DNA from 3 places in the Blautia sp. HA9023 genome. Region 2 is predicted to be linked to each of the others. Evidence: predicted binding sites of a transcription regulator. Region 2 holds the regulator's gene; each other region holds the start of a gene.
The links. Region 2 encodes Rex, which represses fermentation and respiration genes when NADH is low (regulators of the CRP and FNR family bind a similar motif). Its sites were predicted from a motif close to ATTGTTAANTANTTAACAAT; they were not measured.
Positions count from the first base shown of each region.

Region 1: the regulator Rex is predicted to act here: its motif matches at 2,813-2,832, upstream of pckA (phosphoenolpyruvate carboxykinase (ATP)).
Region 3: the regulator Rex is predicted to act here: its motif matches at 2,464-2,483, upstream of AC04Q6_RS16990 (oxidoreductase).

Region 1 covers NZ_JBWLUR010000006.1:117,386-124,795, forward strand. The annotation lists gene AC04Q6_RS04725 (cation diffusion facilitator family transporter) at 1-423, opposite strand, end outside; NiCo riboswitch at 628-815, opposite strand; gene pckA (phosphoenolpyruvate carboxykinase (ATP)) at 1,047-2,651, opposite strand; gene AC04Q6_RS04735 (threonine/serine exporter family protein) at 3,003-4,301, shown strand; gene AC04Q6_RS04740 (DUF4866 domain-containing protein) at 4,397-5,152, opposite strand; gene AC04Q6_RS04745 (YoaK family protein) at 5,168-5,815, opposite strand; gene AC04Q6_RS04750 (LysR family transcriptional regulator) at 5,982-6,860, shown strand; gene AC04Q6_RS04755 (PRD domain-containing protein) at 6,905-7,410, opposite strand, start outside.
Region 2 covers NZ_JBWLUR010000001.1:230,310-237,719, forward strand. The annotation lists gene pdxR (MocR-like pyridoxine biosynthesis transcription factor PdxR) at 1-958, opposite strand, end outside; gene AC04Q6_RS01030 (pyridoxamine kinase) at 1,051-1,917, shown strand; gene AC04Q6_RS01035 (inositol monophosphatase family protein) at 1,952-2,728, shown strand; partial or broken gene AC04Q6_RS01040 (ABC-F family ATP-binding cassette domain-containing protein) at 2,774-4,691, opposite strand; gene AC04Q6_RS01045 (redox-sensing transcriptional repressor Rex) at 4,906-5,553, shown strand; gene AC04Q6_RS01050 (NAD(P)H-hydrate epimerase) at 5,615-6,025, shown strand; gene AC04Q6_RS01055 (NAD(P)H-hydrate dehydratase) at 5,979-7,133, shown strand; gene alr (alanine racemase) at 7,130-7,410, shown strand, end outside.
Region 3 covers NZ_JBWLUR010000010.1:319,938-327,347, reverse strand. The annotation lists gene AC04Q6_RS16995 (shikimate dehydrogenase) at 1-231, opposite strand, end outside; gene AC04Q6_RS16990 (oxidoreductase) at 423-2,420, opposite strand; gene AC04Q6_RS16985 (NUDIX hydrolase) at 2,741-3,244, shown strand; gene AC04Q6_RS16980 (BMC domain-containing protein) at 3,607-3,972, shown strand; gene AC04Q6_RS16975 (BMC domain-containing protein) at 3,984-4,415, shown strand; gene AC04Q6_RS16970 (EutP/PduV family microcompartment system protein) at 4,434-4,964, shown strand; gene AC04Q6_RS16965 (ureidoglycolate lyase) at 5,261-5,752, shown strand; gene AC04Q6_RS16960 (radical SAM protein) at 5,762-6,685, shown strand; gene AC04Q6_RS16955 (TrkH family potassium uptake protein) at 6,978-7,410, opposite strand, start outside.

The DNA.
Region 1 (7,410 bases), on a different contig from region 2:
CACTGCCGCGATCAGCGCAAGGGTTCCAGGGATGGCGATCGTTCCGCCGGATGTACTTTTTACAATATCACGGACACCGGTAATGCCGATGCCAAGACCTGTTACAAGCAGCATCCCCGCAAGAACAATGGAAGAAACGCACTCCATTCTCTCATGTCCGTACTGATGCTCCTTGTCCGATTTTTTTGCAGAAAGACGGACACCGATGATAACAATAAAAGTACTTCCCACATCGGATGCAGAATGGATCGCATCAGAAATCATCGCTCCGGAATGCGCCGCAATACCGGCGATAAGTTTAAATATGGATAACAGCAGATTTACCAGGATACTGATCCCGGACACCTTCATCGCCGTCTGCTGTTCCCATGAGCTTTCTTTATCTGTGTCGTGTATAATCGTTTCGTTTTTTGTGTGTTCCATAAACAGGACCTCCTTTTGATTAGCATATGATTCTGGTCTTTCTTATGGCACAACATTTTCCGTGAAAAAACCGGCGGTTCTTTCACTACTCGCTGAACTGCGATTTCCGCCGGTGTTCTTTCTTATCTACATAGGGATCTCCCAGTTTCTACCTTCTGTTCCATCCATATTTTTGCAGTAAAAAAGACATACCTGCGAAACATACACTGTCCCGCAGATATGTCTGAAAGTAAAGCGGATACTCATCTTCCGCTTCACTACATATTCATGAATGCAATTGTTTCACAATTTGCGTTCAAATCCATATCCGCTGCCGCTTCCTGCGGCCCGGCCCCACGCCCTCAGATAAATACTCTGTTTCTGAATGGCGTCGCCTGCTCAGTTTGTACTGTTGATCTCGCATCCTGTTCGAATGTAATGCAGTGCAAAGAGAATTTTTACAGTCTTGCGGGTCTTCCGCTTGACTTCCCAGAAAGGATACACCTTGCACCATCTGTTAGTCAAGCCAAAGATTTTTTATATTTTATAGTAGGATTTTAAGGTATTACAGATATTATAAAACCGGGAGCGGATAAATCCACTCCCGGTCAAATCTACGATCTGTATTCAGTTGGAATGATCGATTATGCCTGCGGGCCAGCAGCAACGAGTGCTTTACCAGCAGCATTTCCTTCATATTTAACAAAGTTCTTAACGAATCTTGCAGCAAGATCTTTAGCCTTTGTCTCCCACTCTGCAGCGTCTGCATATGTGTCACGTGGGTCAAGGATTGCAGGATCTACGCCTGGAAGCTCTGTCGGAACCTCGAAGTTGAAGAATGGGATCTTCTTTGTCGGAGCTTTAAGAATAGATCCGTCAAGGATAGCATCGATGATACCACGAGTATCTTTGATGGAGATACGTTTTCCAGTTCCGTTCCATCCTGTGTTAACGAGGTATGCTTTCGCACCGCTCTTCTCCATTTTCTTAACGAGCTCCTCAGCATATTTTGTCGGGTGAAGCTCAAGGAATGCCTGTCCGAAGCAAGCGGAGAATGTAGGAGTAGGCTCTGTGATTCCACGCTCTGTACCAGCAAGTTTAGCTGTGAATCCGGAAAGGAAGTAGTACTGTGTCTGCTCCGGTGTCAGGATAGATACTGGAGGAAGTACGCCGAATGCATCTGCGGACAGGAAGATAACTTCTTTAGCTGCCGGTGCAGAAGATACCGGGCGAACGATGTTCTCGATGTGGTTGATCGGGTAGGAAACACGTGTGTTCTCTGTTACGCTCTTGTCAGCGAAGTCGATCTTTCCATCTTTATCAAGTGTTACATTCTCAAGAAGAGCGTTTCTCTTGATCGCATTGTAGATGTCCGGCTCAGACTCTTTGTCAAGGTTGATAACCTTAGCGTAGCATCCACCCTCGAAGTTGAATACTCCGTTGTCATCCCAGCCGTGCTCGTCATCACCGATCAGGAGACGCTTAGGATCTGTGGAAAGTGTTGTCTTACCTGTTCCGGAAAGACCGAAGAAGATTGCTGTGTTCTCTCCGTTAAGGTCTGTGTTTGCAGAGCAGTGCATGGAAGCGATGCCCTTAAGCGGCAGATAGTAGTTCATCATGGAGAACATACCTTTCTTCATCTCTCCGCCGTACCATGTGTTAACGATAACCTGCTCACGGCTTGTAATGTTGAACATTACAGCTGTCTCAGAGTTAAGACCCAGCTCTTTGTAGTTCTCAACTTTAGCCTTGGATGCGTTGTAAACAACGAAATCTGGCTCAAAGTTCTCAAGCTCCTCAGCTGTTGGCTGAATGAACATGTTTGTTACGAAGTGTGCCTGCCAAGCAACCTCAACGATGAAACGGATAGCCATACGTGTATCTTTGTTAGCTCCGCAGAATGCATCTACTACGAAAAGTCTCTTGTTGGAAAGCTCTTTCTGCGCAAGATCTTTAACTGCAGCCCAAGCTTCCTGAGTTGCAGGATGGTTGTCATTCTTGTACTCATCGGATGTCCACCAAACTGTGTCCTTGGAATTCTCATCCATAACGATATATTTGTCTTTAGGGGAACGTCCTGTGTAGATACCCGTCATTACATTGACAGCACCAAGCTCGCTGACCTGACCTTTCTCAAATCCCTCAAGCTCTGGTTTGGTCTCTTCCTCGAATAATGTCTCGTAAGAAGGATTGTACACGATCTCAGTTGTTCCGGTAATACCATACTTTGTTAAATCGATTTTTGCCATCTTAACATTTACCTCTCTTCTTTAATAGTAATTATGATAGCCACCTACTCTTGCAGGTTCTCGTCATCCTGCCATAGGAATTGGTCATTCCAACATCCCTATCCACAATTATACATAAATTGTACGTAAAAGCAACCAAAAAAATTCATTTTCCGCAAAAAAATGATAAATCTTTAACAGTGACGTTTTAGTACTGTCAGATTTTATTTCATCTACGCTTGACTTTTTCAGAATAATAGCTACAATATATCTGATTATAGTTATTATATATATTTATAATAATAACTATACTATTTTAATATATAGAAAGAAGTGATTTCTGTGTCAGATATTCCGGTTAAACGTAATCATATGAAAATCCCCTGGCACAACTACGTAAGCGCCAGGAACAGCCAGCCCATCACCGAGGCTTCTCTTTCCGAAAAAGCTTCCCTGATCGGCCGTACAGGCATGATGCTTCTCTCCTGTGGGACCGGTGCCTGGCGGGTACGGAGTTCCATGAATACATTGTCAGAAGCACTTGGCATCACCTGCTCCGCAGATATCGGACTAATGTCTATAAGCTACACCTGCTTTGACGGTGAGAGCAGTTTTTCCCATGCACTTAGCCTGACTACCACCGGCGTAAATACTTCCAGACTGAACAGGCTGGAACATTTTGTCAGTGATTTTCCTGCGGAGGGTATCCATATGAGCGGTGAAACACTGCACAGTCAGTTAGATGAGATCGAGCGGATCCACGGGCTTTATTCCCCTGCAGCCCTGGGAATGGCTTCTGCACTGGCCTGTGGTGCATTTACTTTTCTTCTGGGCGGTGGCCCGCTGGAAATGATCCTGGCTTTTGCAGGCGCAGGCATCGGAAACGCCATCCGCTGCAAGCTTGGCAAGCATCATTTTACTCTGTTTATGTGCATTGCAGTTTCTGTTTCCTCCGCCTGTCTTGTATATGCAGGCTTCCTGAAGCTGGCAGAGCTTCTGTTCCACATTTCCGTCCAGCATGAGGCCGGGTACATCTGTTCCATGCTGTTTATCATTCCGGGCTTTCCGTTTATCACAAGCGGGATCGACCTTGCCAAGCTGGATATGCGTTCCGGTCTGGAACGACTGGCCTACGCCATTATTGTTGTAATGGTGGCTGCTGTCTCTGCCTGGCTGATGGCACTGCTTCTTCATCTGAAGCCTGTGGATTTCCTGCCTCTGGAGCTTTCAGCAGCTCAGAGGATCCTGTTCCGGCTTCTGGCAAGCTTCTGCGGGGTATTCGGCTTTTCGTTCATGTTCAACAGCCCTGTCCGTCTAGCCGCAGCTGCCGCCTTCATCGGCGCACTGTCCAACACTTTACGTCTGGAGCTTGTTGATCTTGCCGGTTTCCCACCTGCTGCCGCGGCTTTTTTCGGAGCACTGACAGCCGGACTTCTGGCCTCCCTCATCAAAACCAAAGTGGGATATCCCAGGATTTCCATTACCGTACCATCCATTGTGATCATGGTTCCCGGACTTTATCTCTACCGGGCGATCTACAATCTGGGGATCATGTCCCTGAATGTTTCCGCCTCCTGGTTTGCAGCTGCGATCTTGATCATCGTTGCTCTTCCCCTGGGCCTTATTTTCGCCAGGATCCTTACGGACAAAATGTTCCGCTACTGCACCTGATGGGCATACAAAAAGGACTGCTTTCTGTAGCTTCCGGTCATCAGCTATCCTTCTGATAACCGGAGCAATACAAAAGCAGTCCTTTTTTATACACTCTATTTCATTACGATCTCATCCGCAATCCCGATCATTTTTTCCAGGCGGTCCGCAAATTTATGGATGGGGAGAAAAACGCCCAGTCCGTCATAACGTTTTCCACCATCCTCCACAGAATCCTGCCCATAATACACAAAAGCTCTTGGAAGCTTCTTCTGAATTGCCATCATGATATCCCATACAGCCGCATAGGCCTGTGCCTCCGTTTCCTTTTCCTTTACGCTGTCCGGAATCTCATACACCAGCAGCACACCGATATGTTCGCCCATTTTGTACTCTTCTACTTCCATGGTATCTTCATCATAGGCATGTCGCTTCCGGTAGCCATACGCCAGATACATCTTTACACCAGGCTTCTCCCTGTATATCCTGCGAAATCGGTCGTAATCCCTGTCACTTACATGGATTCCCTTTTCCCGCAGAAAATTTCCTTTTTCATCTGTGAGAAACACCGGATTCTCCTGTCCATCTGCATTGAACCTGAACGGTGCCAGAAAAGAATTTCGCAGAAGATCAAACATACTGTTCTGGCAGATCGCCATAAGGAGAGCAGTCAAATCACGGTTTTTATATGCGTCCAGCAATGCATAGGCGAATTTTTCCGGAGGAAGATATCCGCATTCTATGTCTGTATCCGCATCCATGGATTCATAGAAGGTCTCCGTCAGCCGTCTGCACGCCTCCGGATCCTTCAGGATCTTTTCAAATAAAAGCTCCGCCTTTTCCTCTCTTGGGAATAATGTGCTGTTTTCCACAATTCCTCACCCTTTCTAATCTCTATGTTTACTGGAAAACATCAGAATAAAGCTGATCAGAAGCAAAACATCCGATACCCAGATTGCCGGGATCCCCAGCCTCATGGACAGATTTCCTCCGCCACCGGCTCCAATGGCAAAAAAGAAAATTATCCCGAAATAATAAAGAGCCTGCTTCAGCTGTTCCGGACGTTTTTCACGACAATACACGGACAACGCCGCCGTGCCGCTTCGTAAATTTCCGATGCACATAGTGCTTGCATAGGAATAACCGCCCACCTTCCGGAAGGTCTGTACCTGCATGGCGCAGGAAAAGGATACCAGTACGGTTGCCAGCATATCCAATTCTCCCGGCATAAATCCCACCGCAAAAAGGATCAGGATCTCGATCAGCAGGATCATCTGCCTCCAGTGAAGTTTTTTTGCATATTTAAAGGTACTCTGGATCCGCTCTGCTGCCACAACACCGATGGCAAAAGCAAGAATCGGAAACAGATATCTTAATCCTTCTCCCCACTGTCCTGTCATAAAATTCTGGCTCATCAGCACCACGTTACCGGTCTGGGCGTTGGAAAACACCTCATCTCTTGTAAAATATGTGTAGGCATCCTGAAATCCGCCGGACATTGCCAGAAATATACTTGTAATGAAAGCTTCTGACATCTGTCGGTCTGCGTTCTGCAGCTTTCTGCCTCCTGAAACCACTCCAAATCACTCCCGTCATTGATTTTTTTCCTCGGGTGTATTATAGTTTGCTCAGAAGCAAATGTAAAAAGTATTATTAATATCGTAAACATATTAAAATCATATCACAGGATGGAGACAATACATGATCACTTATGACTACTACCGGATCTTTTATTTTGTAGCCCAGTATAAAAGTTTTACCAAGGCAGCACGGGCTCTTCATAACAACCAGCCAAATATCACCCGCTGTATGAACAACCTGGAGCAGGAGCTGAAATGTACGCTCTTTCTCCGCTCCAACAAGGGAATCGCACTTACACCGGAAGGCCGCCAGCTTTATGAACACGTTGCCCTGGCTTTTGAGCAGCTGTCCATCGGCGAGGAGGAAATCCGCCAGAACGGAGAGCTGGAGCATGGTCTGGTTTCCATCGGCGCCAGTGAAAATGCCCTGCGTCTGATCCTTCTGGAAAAGCTGGAGCTGTTCCGCGAGCAATATCCCCATGTTCGCCTGCGCCTTTTCAACCATTCTACTCCCCAGGCTGTACAGGCACTGAAAAATTATGCGGTGGATTTCGCTATTGTCACCACTCCGATCTCCATCCGCAAGCCTTTACAGAAAAAAAGTCTCCTGCGTTACCGGGAGATCCTTGTATGCGGAAGCAAATATAAGGATCTGACCACTGCCCCTATCAGCATCCATGAGCTTCAGGATCTGCCCTTTGTAGGTCTTGCGGAAGGGACCAGCACCAGAGAAATGTATATGAATTACTTTATGGAAAACCGTGTTTCTTTTCATCCTGACATTGAGGCAGCAACTACAGACCAGGTCCTTCCCATGATCGTCCACAATCTGGGAATCGGCTTTTACCCCGAGCCCCTTGCCCGGGAAGTGATCAATGACGGGAAGATTTTTGCCCTTCAGCTTAAGGAGCCACTTCCCCAGCGAGAAGTCTGCCTGGTCACAAACAGCAGTACTACCATGAGTACTGCTGTCAAAAAAGCTATTGAATTTATTGTGTGAATAATTTATTGTGTGAATACCTGCGGTGGATCACGAGTTTACGTTTACTGCTCCACGGTCCGCTCGATATGCATGGCAAGATATCCGATCTCGATGGGGTCCAGTTTTTTGCCAAGACTTTTCCCCAGGCTTTCGCAGACATCTTCTGCGATCCTGTAGGATTCCGGATATTTTTCTTCTATATAATCATTCATATCCAGCTTCAGTGTCTCCCCTGTGGAGACACGGGCTACCATATATTTGATGTGATTCATCATACGATTGTAGGACAGAGAGATAACATCAATCTTTTTTCCTGTAGCCATCTCGATCATGGCGATGCATTCCCGGACTGTTCTTGCTGTCTGCATGGCAACGGACACCTTCTCATCTCCAAGTGCGGAGTGAATGTGGAGGGCCACATATCCCACCTCATGATCATCGATCTCAATATCCATCCGCTCTTTCAGGATCTTCTTCAGAACTTCCGCCACCTTGAATTCGCTGTAAAAAAGCACCTTGATATCATCCGTCAGGGGATTGCTGATCTGCTCATGGTTCCGGATACGCC
Region 2 (7,410 bases):
AAGCGGTTTGATTATAAAAGGAAGCTTTTGGGGCATACAGTTCCCGGAGGGATGAAGGCAGTACCATAAAGCTTACGCGGATCGAAGGCAGCAGAAGTCTGGAAAAGGAACCAATATAAACAACATTTTCCCCGCCTGCAAGTCCAAAGAGAGAAGGAGTAGGTTTCTGCAGGTAAACAAATTCGTTTTCAAAATCATCTTCAATGATAAGGTGGTTGTTTGCTTCCGCATGATGGATCAGTTCCAGACGCCGTTTCACCGGCATGATCTCTCCCCACTTGGTCATGTGGGCAGGGGAAACATAGATCACATCGCAGTTTTTGTCCCGGTAATGGACATCAAATCCGTAATCTTCAAAAATTGTACTGCCCTGGATAAATGACGGGGTAGGGAATGAAACGGTTTTTCTCTCCCGGATCAGAGGGCAGAGGATCTGGAGAAGGCTCTGAAGTCCGGCACCTACCACGATATCGTCAGGGGAACAGATCACATTTCGCCGTTCCCGGATATAATCTGAAAGAACCTCCCGGAGATCTTTTTCCCCCTGGGGTTCTCCGTAGGAAAGCATACGGTTATCCTGACGGAGAGCACTTTTGATATAGCGCTGCCACAGATCAAAACGGAAACTCTCCCGGTCAACACCGGAAGAAGCAAAATCATAAAGGCAGGGAACCATGTTTTCGGAATGCTTTTCCAGGATGACAGGATGCTGTTTGGTGGCAATGTCTGTGACGTAATAACCACTCTGTGCCCTGGCAATGATATAACCGTCTGCCGCAAGCTGAAGATATGCATTTTCTATAGTGGTACGGCTTAATTTCAGTTCCTGGGCGCATTTACGGAGTGATGGCATTTTGCTGCCCGGAAGAAGACGTTCTTCCATGATCAGTTTCCGGTAATAATGATAAACCTCCAGGTAGAGATGTTCTTTTTTGTGTTCTGTGGATATATTTAACATAGGTATGATAATTTCCTTCCAAAAATGATTGCGTAAACCTGACAATTCATTCTATAATAATACAGAAAAAAACTCAAGACTGGAGAAGTGAGATGAAGAAAATAGCAGTGATCAATGATCTTTCCGGGCTGGGAAAGTGCTCGCTGACAGCGGCAATTCCCGTGATCTCGGTGATGGGAGTGCAGGCATGTCCGTTTCCCACCGCTGTTTTAAGTAATCAGACAGGCTATGAAACCTATTTCTGTGAAGATTTTACAGAACATATGGCTCCATATATGGAAGAATGGAAAAAACGAGGATTTGTTCCGGACGGAATTTACACGGGATTTCTCTCGGATGAGAAACAGGCCGATAAGATCCTGAAATTTATTGATACATTTGCAGGAGAGGATACGCTGATCCTGACAGATCCGGTAATGGGAGATGACGGAGCAGTTTATCCCATCTATACAGAAGAACTTTGCAGCAGATTTCGGGAACTGGCCAGACGTTCCTATGTGATCACCCCAAATCTGACAGAAGCATTGCTCCTTCTTTATGGGAAAAATAAGATGGAAGAAATCTGGAAGGAATTTCAGAGTTTTTCCGGTGAGGAACGGCTGGCACAGATCAGGGAAACCGGATACAGACTTGCAAAGAGATTTTCTCTTCCTGCGGTCGTGATCACCGGAGTGGATCACCGGGAAGAGGACGAGCCACTGAAAATGGGAAATCTTGTTCTGGAAAAAGAAAAGTGCTCCTGGGTATTCGCCGGGAAAACAGGTGGCAGTTATTCCGGTACCGGAGATCTTTTTGCCTCTGTACTCAGTGCGGGGCTGGTGAAGGGATATCCTATGGAAAACTGTGTAAACATGGCAGTGGATTTTATCTCTGCTTCTATCCGGGACGCAGTGGAAGAGGGAACAGACCGTAATGATGGTGTATGTTTCGAACAGCAGCTTGGCAGACTGATCCGTTAGATCAGAAATGGCTTATGGTGAAGGAGGAAATAGAATGATTTCTGCAGAAGAACAGAAAAAAGTGGCAGATCTTGTAAAACAGACAAAAGATCTTATCCTGAAAGAGATGGATGAGGAAGAAGTGATGATAAAAGGTGCTGCCAATTATGTGACAAATGTAGATCTGGCTGTACAGAACTTTCTGAAAGAAGAACTTGGAAAGGTTTTTCCGGAAATTTCCCTGATCGCGGAAGAGAAAGAGAATCTGGGGCTTTCAAAGGAGGAAACCTACTGGATCCTTGATCCTATTGACGGAACCACCAATCTGATCCGTGATTTTCATATGAGTGCTGTGGCACTGGGACTTTATGAAAAAGGCGAGATCGTTTTTGGAATTGTTTACAATCCTTTTACTGATGAAATGTTCCAGGCGGCAAAAGGGGAAGGTGCTTATCTTAATGGCAGAAAGATCCAGGTATCGGATACTCCGGATTTTGGTGATGCGGTTATTTCCTATGGTTCCACTCCTTATAAAAAAGAGGAAGCCAGAAATCTGTTTCCCATTTTTTACAGCATTTTTATGAAATGCGGGGATTTCCGACGTACCGGTTCTGCAGAACTTGACATGTGTTATGTTGCCTGCGGAAGAGAGCATGGATATATTGAACGTGACCTGAAACCCTGGGATTATTCCGCGGGAACAGTTATCCTCCGTGAAGCCGGCGGTGTAGTAAAGAATTGGAAAGGTGAAGAACCATCTTATCTTAAAAATGAAGACATTCTTGCCTGTGTGCCTCAGTTTGAAGAGAATCTTCTGAAGGAACTGTTATAAACGGACAGATGTAGCGCCGGATCAACCGGCAAAAAGAGCTGACCATCAGGCCAGCTCTTCCCATTTTTCATAAAGTTCTTCCAGTTCTTCGGCGATAGCTGCTTTTTCACGGCTCAGTTTGGTACATTCCGCAACGTTAGTACAGACATCCGGGAGAACCATGGTTTCATCAATTTCGCTGTCTCTTGTTTCCAGTTCTTCAATGCGGGCTTCTACTTTTTTCAGTTCGGCTTCCCGCTTTCTTTTTTTGGCCTGTTCTTCTTTCATCTGTTGCCAGGAAAGCTTGTTTTCGGAAACGGCCTTTTCTTCTGATGGCGCTTCCAAAGAGTCACTTCCCGGAGCGTAAGCACTGGTCAGCTCTTCTTTTTTCTCCAGATAATAGTCATAATCACCGATGTAATTTACTACGGCCTGGTTGGTAAGCTCCATGATCCGGGTTGCGGTCTGGTTGATAAAGTAACGGTCGTGAGAGACATAAAGGACGGTACCGGTGTAGCTTACCAGCGCTTCCTCGAGGATTTCCTTGGAAGCAATGTCCAGATGGTTGGTAGGCTCATCCAGGATCAGGAAATTGGCTTCGGAAAGCATCAGCTTGGCAAGAGAAACACGACCTCTTTCTCCACCGGAAAGTGCGGAGATTTCTTTAAATACATCATCCCCGGTAAAGAGGAATGCTGCAAGCATATTTCGGATCTCCGTTTCGGTAAGAGTCGGATACGTGTCGGAAATTTCCTGAAAAATAGTTTTATCCATATGAAGAACATGATGTTCCTGGTCATAATATCCGATCTGAACTTTGGAACCCAGGGAAAACTTGCCGGCATCTGCCTCGATAAGTCCGTTGATGATCTTCAGCATCGTTGTTTTTCCGGTTCCATTATTGCCGATAAGAGCTACACGTTCCCCTCTCTTGATATCAAAAGAAATATCAGAAAAACAGGGTCTGCCCCGGGAAGGATTTGGAAAGTTCCTCCACATGGAGTACATCATTTCCGCTTAATACACGGGGTTCCAGGGAAATACGCATACGGTCCTGGATTTCCAGAGGTTTTTCGATACGCTGTACACGGTCCAGCATCTTCTCGCGGCTTTCTGCACGCTTGATGGATTTTTCGCGGTTAAAAGATTTCAGTTTGGCAATGACTGCTTCCTGATGTTTGATATCTCTCTGCTGGTTTAAGTACGCCTTGTACTGGGCATCGCGCAGCTGCGCCTTCTTAAGGGCATAGGCGGAGTAGTTGCCGCTGTAGACACGTGTCTGTCCGGCTTCGATCTCCACAACTTTGGTGACGACTTTATCCAGAAAATAACGGTCATGGGAAACGATGAAAACAGCTCCCGGATAATTCAGAAGATAAGTTTCCAGCCAGGAGATGCTTTCCATATCCAGGTGGTTGGTAGGCTCATCCAGAAGAAGGATATCCGGCTTGGAGAGAAGCATCTTTCCAAGTGCCACACGGGTTTTCTGGCCTCCGGAAAGTTTCTCGATCTGTTTGTCGTAATCTTCTTCCGTGAAACCAAGACCCTTCAGGACACCGGTGAGCTCACTTTTGTAAGCATAGCCGTTTTCCAGTTCAAACTGATGGGTGAGGCGGGTATATGTCTCCATCAGGCGGTTCAGGTCATCGCCTTTTACGGTATTCATTTCCTGCTCCATATTACGGATACGGCGTTCCATATCGATAATATGCTGTTTGGTGGTAAGAAGCTCTTCGTAGATAGTATGGTGTCCGTGGATATCCTGGTACTGGGCAAGATAGCCGATATTTTTGTCCCGGGCAAGTACTACCGTGCCGGAATCCGCGGAAATCTCCTGCATGATGATACGAAGAAGAGTAGTCTTTCCAGCACCGTTACATCCGATAAGAGCTGCCTTTTCCCGGTCTTCAATATGAAAAGATGCATCATTTAAAATTACTTTTTCGCCAAAAGCTTTGCATATATTCTGACATGATAAAATCATAAAAACTGTCCTCCTGTATAAAGAATTATCCCTGAATAGTAAATAAACAGGGAAAATCCTCCACTTATTATAACGGAAACCGCCAGGAATTCAAAGAAAAAATCAATTTTTAAAAAAAATATGAAGAAATTTGTACATAACTTACAAGTTTGATTGACAGGAAAATGTCAATTCGGTATAATTAACCTAGTGTAAAGTAAGGAGGGAAACTATCGTGGAGACAAAACAAATCTCGAAAGCGGTGATTAAGCGTCTGCCACGCTATTACCGCTACTTAGGAGAGCTGATGGAAGACAATGTAGAGCGTATTTCTTCCAATGAATTAAGTAAGAAGATGCATACCACAGCTTCTCAGATCCGTCAGGATCTTAATAATTTCGGCGGTTTCGGGCAGCAGGGGTATGGCTATAATGTACATTATCTTTATACAGAGATCGGTAAGATCCTGGGACTGGATATCGCCCACCCAATGATCATCCTGGGTGCCGGTAATCTTGGACAGGCACTTGCCAATTATGTGGATTTTGAGAAAAGGGGATTTAAGCTGGTAGGAATCTTTGACGTAAATCCTGTGCTGGAAGGCATTGCGGTTCGCGGACTTGAGATCCAGATGCTCAGCGAACTTCCATTCTTCCTGAGAGAAAATAACGTAGAGATCGCAATTCTCACTCTTCCGAAGAATAAGGCCAAGGAAATGGCAGATATTCTGGTGGAGAACGGGATCAAGGCAATCTGGAATTTTGCACATCTTGATCTTGAGACACCGGATGATGTGATTGTAGAGAACGTGCATCTTTCTGAGAGCCTGATGACACTGTCTTATAATCTGAGCAAATACAGGCAGGAACATGTAGAGAAATAAATTTTAGCGGGCTGCCGGAAACGGCAGCTTTCTCTGTTAAAGAGGGGAGGCAAAGTGCAGCATGAAAAAAATTGTTACCTGCGAAGAAATGAAGAAGCTGGATAATGCTACGATCCACAAGATCGGGGTTGCTTCTGAAGTTCTGATGGAGCGGGCAGCGTTGAAAGTAGTTGAGGAAACAGAGAAATATCTTGGGAAGAGCGAGAAGATCCTGGTGGTATGCGGGAGTGGAAATAACGGAGGAGATGGTATTGCCATTGCCAGATTATTTCATCTGAAAGGTGTTCGGGCTGAATTTTATATGGCCGGAAACAAAGAAAAAATGACCAGGGAAACGTTGCTTCAGTATAAGATCGCTACAGGTTATCAGGTCCCGGAAGTGAATAACCCGGCCTGGGATGAATATACTACTATAGTCAGATGCCGTGTTTGGCGTAGGCCTGGCGCGTCCGATCGAGGGACATTATGCTGAGATCATCCACGAGATGAACAGTGCCCGGGCGAAAAAAATTGCTGTTGACATCCCATCAGGAGTGAACGGAGATACTGGCCTGGAAATGGGAATTGCCTTCAGTGCCGATCTTACCGTTACTTTTGGTTACCGGAAAAGAGGTCTTTGTTTTTATCCGGGAAGGCTGTATGCGGGAAAGATCGTTATAGCTGACATTGGGATCTATGAGCAGGAAGCTGTAAAAGCATCGGCGAGATGTCTGGAGAAAGAAGATCTGAAACTGTTTCCGGAACGTGATCCCGGTGGGAACAAGGGGACTTTTGGAAAGATACTTTTTGTTACCGGAAGTGCAGGAATGTGTGGTGCTGCTTATTTGAGTGCCAGCGCGGCACTTCGGACCGGAGCGGGAATGGTAAAGATCCAGACTGTGGAAGAGAACAGGATTCCTTTGCAGATCCTTCTTCCGGAAGCAATGGTATGCAGCAGGTTTGACGAAGAATCCAACGAACAGCTTCTTTCCTGGTGTGACGTGATCGTCATCGGTCCAGGGCTTGGAACATCGGTGGCAAGCCGTGAGAGAGCACAGTGGTTTCTTACGGCAGCTGCCAGAGAGAAGAAACCGCTGATCCTGGATGCGGATGGACTGAATCTTCTGGCTATGCATCCGCAGTGGAAGGAATTTTTGGGCGGGAATGTAGTCCTGACTCCTCATATTGGAGAGATGAGCCGGCTCTGCGGCAGATCCATTGGAGAAATTCAGGAAACAATCGCACAGACAGCTGTGGATTATGCAAAGGAAACAGGAACGGTATGTGTTCAGAAAGATGCATGTACGGTTGTTACAGACGGCAAAGATGATATTTATCTGAATCTTTCCGGTAATTCCGGAATGGCAACTGCAGGAAGCGGGGATGTACTTGCCGGACTTCTTGCCGGGATCTTATGTATGTATCTGAAAACGGAGGAACAGCCCTCCATGGTTTTAAAGGCCGCGTTAGGTGTTTATCTTCACGGACTTTGCGGTGATCTTGCAGCTGCAGAAAAAGGAAAACGCAGTATGCTGGCGGGAGATATCATCGCATATCTGCCCCGGGCTTTAGCGATATGTGAAGAGGAGTCAAAATCATGAAAAAATACGAGAGAGTCAAGGCGCTGGTATCACTGGATGCCATTGCTCACAATTTTGAGGAAATGCATAAAAATGTCAAAGAAGGGACAAAGATCATTGCTGTGATCAAAGCGGACGGTTATGGCCATGGTGCCAGAGCTATTGCACGTCTGATCCAGGATTATGACTATATCTGGGGATTTGCCACGGCTACCGCAGAAGAAGCGCTGGAACTTCGACATGCAGGAATCACCAAGCCTGTCCTGATCCTTGGCCTTGTGTTTGAGGAATACTATGA
Region 3 (7,410 bases), on a different contig from region 2:
GCCTACCAGAGTCTTGTTCGGCATGGAAACGTTGGAACCTCTCATTTTCAGAGTACGGATGGCTTTTACAGCATCCTCGATCTCATCTGCGCCAACTTCAAATGCAAGGTATGCATAGTCATAGCCAAGCTTTGCAAAAGCTTCGTTCTGCATGGCAGGAGAGCTGGAGTGACGGATCGGATAAGCCATAAGACCGATGAGCTCTGTGTGTCCTGTGATTCTTTCTGACATGGTAATAACTCCTCTCATTGGTAAAAATCTTGGGTAACTTTTTTAAAACCTCCCGCCACATCAGTCTGAAGAAGTTGCGGATGTTCTTCGGACGGCTGCAGCGGGAGGAAGACGTGGAAAATCTATAGACACTCCGTGGAGCGGACTTTATAACATATGAAAATGCCCGTCAGGAGGTTATAGCGATGATATTAAAGGTATCCTCTCTCCTCGAGAATGGTAAGGATGTTACGTCCTTCCTGGGTACCGTCAATGATTCTTCTTGCTCTCTGGCTGTCGCCGATGTTCATGATCTCAACATCCTCAGAAGAAAATTCTTCTGCAAGGCTCTGGTAAAGCTGTCCCTGGGCTCTCATTCCGAGACATACGAAACCGTATTCAAATGGAAGCTCATAAGGCTCGCCGTCACCTTTTACAAGGAAGGAAGAATCCTTAACCTCAAGGAGAGCAGTTTTTGTAAGCTGATGTACATTGTGTTTTTTCATCATGGCCTTTGTGTCGTTCTTGCTTACCGGATCAAGGTCACGTCCGATCTGATCCATCATCTCAACGATAGAGATGTCTGCATTTCTGTCTGCGAAGAATTCCACAACATCAAGACCTACAGCACCGCCGCCTACGACAACGACTTTTTTGCCTTCCAGATCCTTTGGAAAATCATTAATGTGGTTGATCATACCAAGAATAGAATAAATATTATAGTCCTCGTTGTCAATACGATCCTTCAGTCCTGCGATCGGAGGCAGAAGAGGAGCGGAACCGGTGGAACTTACGATGATATTCGGATGGAACTTGCGAATGTTCTCCGGTGTTCCTTCTGTATTTGTGAAGATATAAAGGTTCTCAAGCTGCTCTGCGCGGTGCATGAGATAGTGCGGGAAATCAGCCAGACGGTTCTTTGCAGGGATTTTTGAGATCAGAGATGCAAGTCCGCCAAGCTCGCTGCCTTTTTCCAGAAGGAAGGTGTTGCAGCCAACCTCTGCGGCTGTGCAGGCAGCTTCCAGTCCGGCAGTACCACCGCCGATAACAACCACGTTGCAGTTTTTGTTTACATGCAGTTTCTTATATACATCGCCCTCAAGAACAGACGGGTTTACGGTACAGCGGATCGGACGGTTTACACCGATACGGTTTCCGGCGCATCCAACGTTACAGGAGATACATTTGCGGAGATCGCACTCATGCCCTGTGGCAACTTTGTTTACCCATGCAGGATCAGCGATAAGGCCGCGTCCCATACCGATAAGATCTGCGTCGCCGTCAGCGAGGATTCTCTCGGCAACTTTCGGGTCACGGATGTTACCCATGGAAATACACGGTTTGTTGAATTTTTCTTTTACAGCTTTTGCCATGTAGGAACGCCATCCATCCGGAAGATAGTTTGCGTCGATCTGGTACTGGATGGAACCGTTGAGACCGCAGGAAACGTCGAAGATATCAACTTCTTCCTGAAGGTAATCCAGATATTCCAGAGTATCATCAAGTGTGTTTCCACCTTCCATCAGCTCATCTGCACTGAGACGGAGCATGATCGGAAAGAATGGTCCGACCTGTTTTCTTACCTCGTCGATGACCATGCGGCAGAAACGGGTACGGTTCTCAACAGATCCGCCGAACTCGTCGGTACGCTTGTTTGTGATCGGGGAAAGGAACTGGCTGATCAGGTAGGAATGTCCTGCGTGGATCTCTACTGCGTCAAAACCGGCTGTCTGTGCACGTTTTGCAGCCTCGCCGTATTTCTTTACAATGTGAAGGATCTCTTCTCTGGAAAGAGGACGCGGGATCTCGCCGCCTTCTTTTGACGGAACATCAGATGCGGAAACCGGCTGCATGTTGATCCTGGAAGAAATTGCGGAAGCTCCTGCATGGTTGATCTGGATCGCGATCTTTGTTCCATATCTGTGGATGTTCTCACAGAATTTGAAAAGACGTGGAAGATAGTTGTCATGATCGATACGAAGCTGGGTAGTACCGTTGGAACCCTGCGGGGAATCGATGCTTGCGTTCTCTACGATAATGAGGCCTGTGCCACCCTTTGCACGCTGCTCATAGTAGTTGATATGAAGAAAACTCATTTCGCCGTTCTGCTCACCGTAGTTGGTACCCATCGGCATCATAACAATACGGTTCTTAATAGTCATATTTTTAACGGTTAAAGGGGAAAAAATATGCGGATAATCATTCTTCATCTGGAAAAACCTCCCTGGTTATTTTTTAATAGAATCGTTTGTTTGTGTTAATTATATAACAAAAATATCTATAAAACTAATTCATAATACCAGTAATATAATAAAAATAATCTATAGATTTTTAGCGGATGGAAAGTGACTGGAAAATAGTGCAGGATTCCAGGGTTTACATACAGGACTTTAGCGTGTTATCATAACAAATAAAAAAGATACAGAATGCGGGGAGACGGGGCAGATATCCGTAATTTATATTTGCTGCTGCAGGTGGTTAAATATAAGATCGTATTACCGTGTACTGTATAAAGACAGGAGATAGAAAAATGGAATTCTGGGATATTTACGATGCAGATAAGAAACCGACGGGACGTACCATGAAACGGAATGACTGGTGTCTGAAAGATGGAGAATATCATCTGACAGTCCTTGGCGTGGTTGCAAGGCCGGATAAAACCTTTCTGATCACCAAACGTGTGATGACAAAAGCCTGGGCTCCGGGCTGGTGGGAAGTTTCCGGTGGCGCTGCCCAGGCAGGTGAGGGATCCAGGGAGGCAGTGCTCCGTGAAGTAAAAGAAGAGACAGGACTGGATGTAAGAGAGGCAGAGGGAGGATATCTTTTTACCTATAAAAGAGAGAATCCTGGTGAGGGAGATAATTATTTTGTGGATGTGTACCGTTTTGTGATGGATGTGCAGGATAAGGATCTGGAACTTCAGACTGAAGAAACAGACGGATATATGTTTGCAACTCTGGATCAGATCAGGGCGTTTGCGGCTGAGGGAAAATTCCTGCATTATGACAGCATTAAGAGGGCATTTGAGTTCTGAGAGAAGCTGAGTATGATGAACTTAAGCTGTGTCTGGGTCCTGCTGAAAGTTGCTTACTGTTTGTGTGAGAGCAAAACGATGATCGTGGCAATGGGAAATATAAGAATTTCTGACTGATTTTCTATACAGATATAAAACAAGTGTTGTTTTCTGTGGATTTTTATTTTTAAAAACGTTGTTTTCTGCCTTGTTTTAGAAGAATTGTATTGACATTAAAATGGATAAATAGTAAAATTTATCGTAGGGAAATTGTAAGCCGGATGAACAAAATCCGGCTTATCGAATATTAAATCGATTGAAAAAACTATGGTATTGATTTTGACAATGCCATATTACGAAATTTTTGAAAGCGAGGAATCATCATGGCAGATGAACATAAAGACCAGATCAGAATCGTACAGGAGACCGTAGCCGGTAAGGAGATCACATTTGCCCATATCATGGGTGGTCCGGCACCGATCATATATCAGAAGCTTGGACTGAATCCACAGGTGGACTATGGATCATCTGCGATCGGAATCATGAATATGACACCTTCCGAGTCTGCTGTGATCGCATCCGATATCGCAGTGAAGAGTGGTAATGTATATCTTGGTTTTGCAGACCGTTTTACAGGAACTCTGATCATAACGGGAGAGATTTCCGATGTGCAGACAGCAATGGAAGAAATCGTGGACTATTTCCGTGATACCCTGGGATATGTGGTTTGCAAGATCACCAAGAGATAAGGAAGTGCACCATGGAAGAAAGGATAACGAAGGAAGAACTGCTGGAGCGGCTGTTTCATGATGATTATGAGAACCTTAAGGGAAAAAGACTTCGACTGACCCGGGTGCGTGTACCTGGAAAAGAGCTTTCTTTTGCACATGTTTTTACACCAAGTGATAAATCTGTCTATGAGAATCTTGCGTTACATATCGGTGTTCATGAAGGCGAGGACCATAGAGGAGATGCGATCGGTATGGTCAGAGTCACACCCTGGGAGGCGATCGTAGTTGCGGCAGATGTTGCAGTGAAGGCAGCTCACGTGGAAGTAGGATTTATGGATCGTTTCTGTGGAACGCTGATTCTGACAGGCGGTTTTACGGAAGTGATGACAGCTGTGGAAGAAGTGGTGCGTTTTTTCCATGAGACATTGAAGTTTGATGTCTGTGAGATCCACAGAAGCTGAGGCAGGACGGGATAATAAATGAAAAAAATTTTTCTGATGGGTCGAAGTGAAGCCGGCAAGACATCCCTGACACAGGCACTTAAAGGGGAAGAACTTCATTATCATAAAACCCAGTATACCAACACAAATGAAGATACCATTGATTCACCGGGAGAATATGCGGAGTCCAAGCATTTCAGCGTGGGGCTAGCCTGTTTCTCTTTTGAGGCAGATGTGATCGCCATTGTACAGGCGGCTAATGAGCCATTTAACCTGTTCAGTGACGGAAGCAGGAATTTCCTTCTCCGCCCGCTGATCGGGATCATCACCAAGGTGGATTCTCCCCATGCAAATATCCCCATGGTCAGACAGTGGATGGAGAACATGGGCTGTGAGAGAATCTTCATGGTAAACAATAAAACAAGAGAAGGAATCAGTGAGCTGATGGATTATCTGAAAGATGATCTTCCAAAGCTTACACTGGAACAGGCGAAATTCAAGCAGAGTCTTGGACTGAATGAATGGGATCCCATGCCGGAGGGAGTGGAATATCCGGAATCGATACGGTAAGGTTGGGACATGACATTAACCGGATCAAGCAGTTATTCGGTTATGAGCAAGTAACGAATGCGGATGATTTTATCCGCTTGACTTACAGATAATTAAGAAATTAAATGCAGAACATGGCTGGATGGATGTTCTGCATTTTTTTGTAATAAGTCTCCACCAGCGGATGATTGTTTTTCACAATCCTGCAGGGGACTTCCCTGATTCGGTTAATTAATACATTGAATAACAAAAAGAGAATGCCTGATATAAGATTTTTTCTATAATGGGAAATTACAAAGAAAGAAGGTATATATATTATGAGAGAAGTAAAAGCAGTGACCATCACAAAAGAGGAATTCGCGCCATACGGAACATTTTATGACATGACTCATCCCGACGGATATCCACTTCAGGGCGAGATCCACAAATTCTATCCGGACCGCATTTCCGGAACAGCCATGGGCAGCATAGCATTTTCACCCATCGAAGTAAAAAAGGACGATCGGATCGTAAAATGTGCAGAGTATCACACAACCACCTGGGAAGGTATCGTAGCGCTGGACGACGATATGATCATCCACGTAGCCCCTGCATCCGCCGGAACCCCTGTCCCACAGCTCGCAAAAGCATTCCTCGTACCAAAAGGTTCCATGGTAAAGATCAACGCTGCAATCTGGCACTTATGCCCTCTGCCGGCAAACAATGAAGTACTCCACGCCATGATCATTTTGCCGGAATGCACTTGTGCAAACGACTGTACAGTGGTGGAGTTTGAGGAGAAGGACTGGTTTAAGATCGTGACAGACTGAGGGAATTTTATGAGTGAAACTGAAGAAATCATGTCTGCATGCAGTCTCTGTCCAAGAGACTGTCATGTAGACAGAAATGCCGGTAAAAAAGGATTCTGCGGGGAAGATAAAACGGTTTATCTTGCGAGAGCGGCACTTCATATGTGGGAAGAACCTTGTATTTCCGGAAAGAAAGGATCCGGGGCAGTGTTTTTTTCCGGTTGCGGACTGAGGTGCTGCTTCTGTCAGAACCATGATATTGCCATTGGAAGCAGAGGATTGGCGGTAACGGTAGAGCGTTTAAGTGAAATTTTTCTGGAATTGCAAGAAAAAGGTGCCGCCAATATCAATCTGGTGACGGGAGCACATTATGTTCCACAGATTGTTCAGGCGCTGGATCAGGCCCGTATGGAAGGAATGGATCTTCCGGTTGTATATAATTCCAGCGGTTACGAAAAGACTGAAACACTGAAAATGCTGGAAGGGTATGTAGATATTTATCTTCCGGATATGAAGTATATGGAAACAGATCTGGCAGAAAAATATTCTCATGCGGCAGACTATCCGGATATTGCAAAGGCAGCTGTTGCGGAAATGGTGAGACAGACAGGTCCATGTGAATTCGGAGCAGATGGTTATATCCGAAGGGGAACGATCGTCCGGCACCTGATCCTGCCGGGACATACCAGAAATTCAAGGGAAGTTCTGAACTACCTTCATGAAACTTATGGAGAAAATATTTATATCAGCATCATGAACCAGTATACACCAGTAAGAAAATTTGAAAAGTTTAAAGAGCTGAACAGAAAAGTAACAAAGCGGGAATATGAAAAAGTTCTGGATGCTGCGGTAGATATGGGAATTCAAAATGGATTTATCCAGGAGGGGGAAACTGCTTCCGAAAGTTTCATTCCGGAATTCGATTATGAAGGGGTGAAAAAAAATACCCCATAAATGGAAGGAGGCCGGTACTTTCGTACCGGCGCGTATGAAAAAGAAAAATATTATAGAAAGCTCATCGCCTTCTATGGCTAATAATATACAGGAAAAATGTGAAGAAAGTGTGACTAAGATTTGAAATAAATGTGAAAAAATGCGATTTATGACGCAAATATGACAAAATATGCTTGCAGTGAAATGGATATGAGTAAAAAGTGAAAGAGATCCGCGAATGTCCGATCGAGGGCGGCGGGAAACAAAAACCGGAGAAATGGGAAAACCCATGTTTCTCCGGTTATATTTTTTATCAGAATTTTTTCCAGGTTTCCCGAAGGAAAAGAATCAGAATCGGGAACAGCTCCAGTCGTCCGGCAAGCATGTCAAAAGAGAGAACCAGTTTGGACAGGGGAGAAAAGATTCCGAAGTTTCCGGTAGGGCCGATCAGGGAAAGACCGGGGCCTACATTGTTCAGTGTAGTTGCTACAGCAGTGAAGTTTGTCACGAGGTCAAATTCGTCAAAACTGATGAGAAAAATAGATACGGCCATCAGCATAAGGTAAACAATCATATAAATATTGGTGGCACGCATTACTTCGTGTGATACCGCTTTTCCGTCCATTTTGATCTTTTTTACCGCATTGGGATGCAGATAAAGATGCAGTTCCTTGCGGACGGATTTTGCAAGAAGCAGAAGACGGGAAATCTTGATTCCGCCGCCTGTACTGCCGGCACAGGCACCA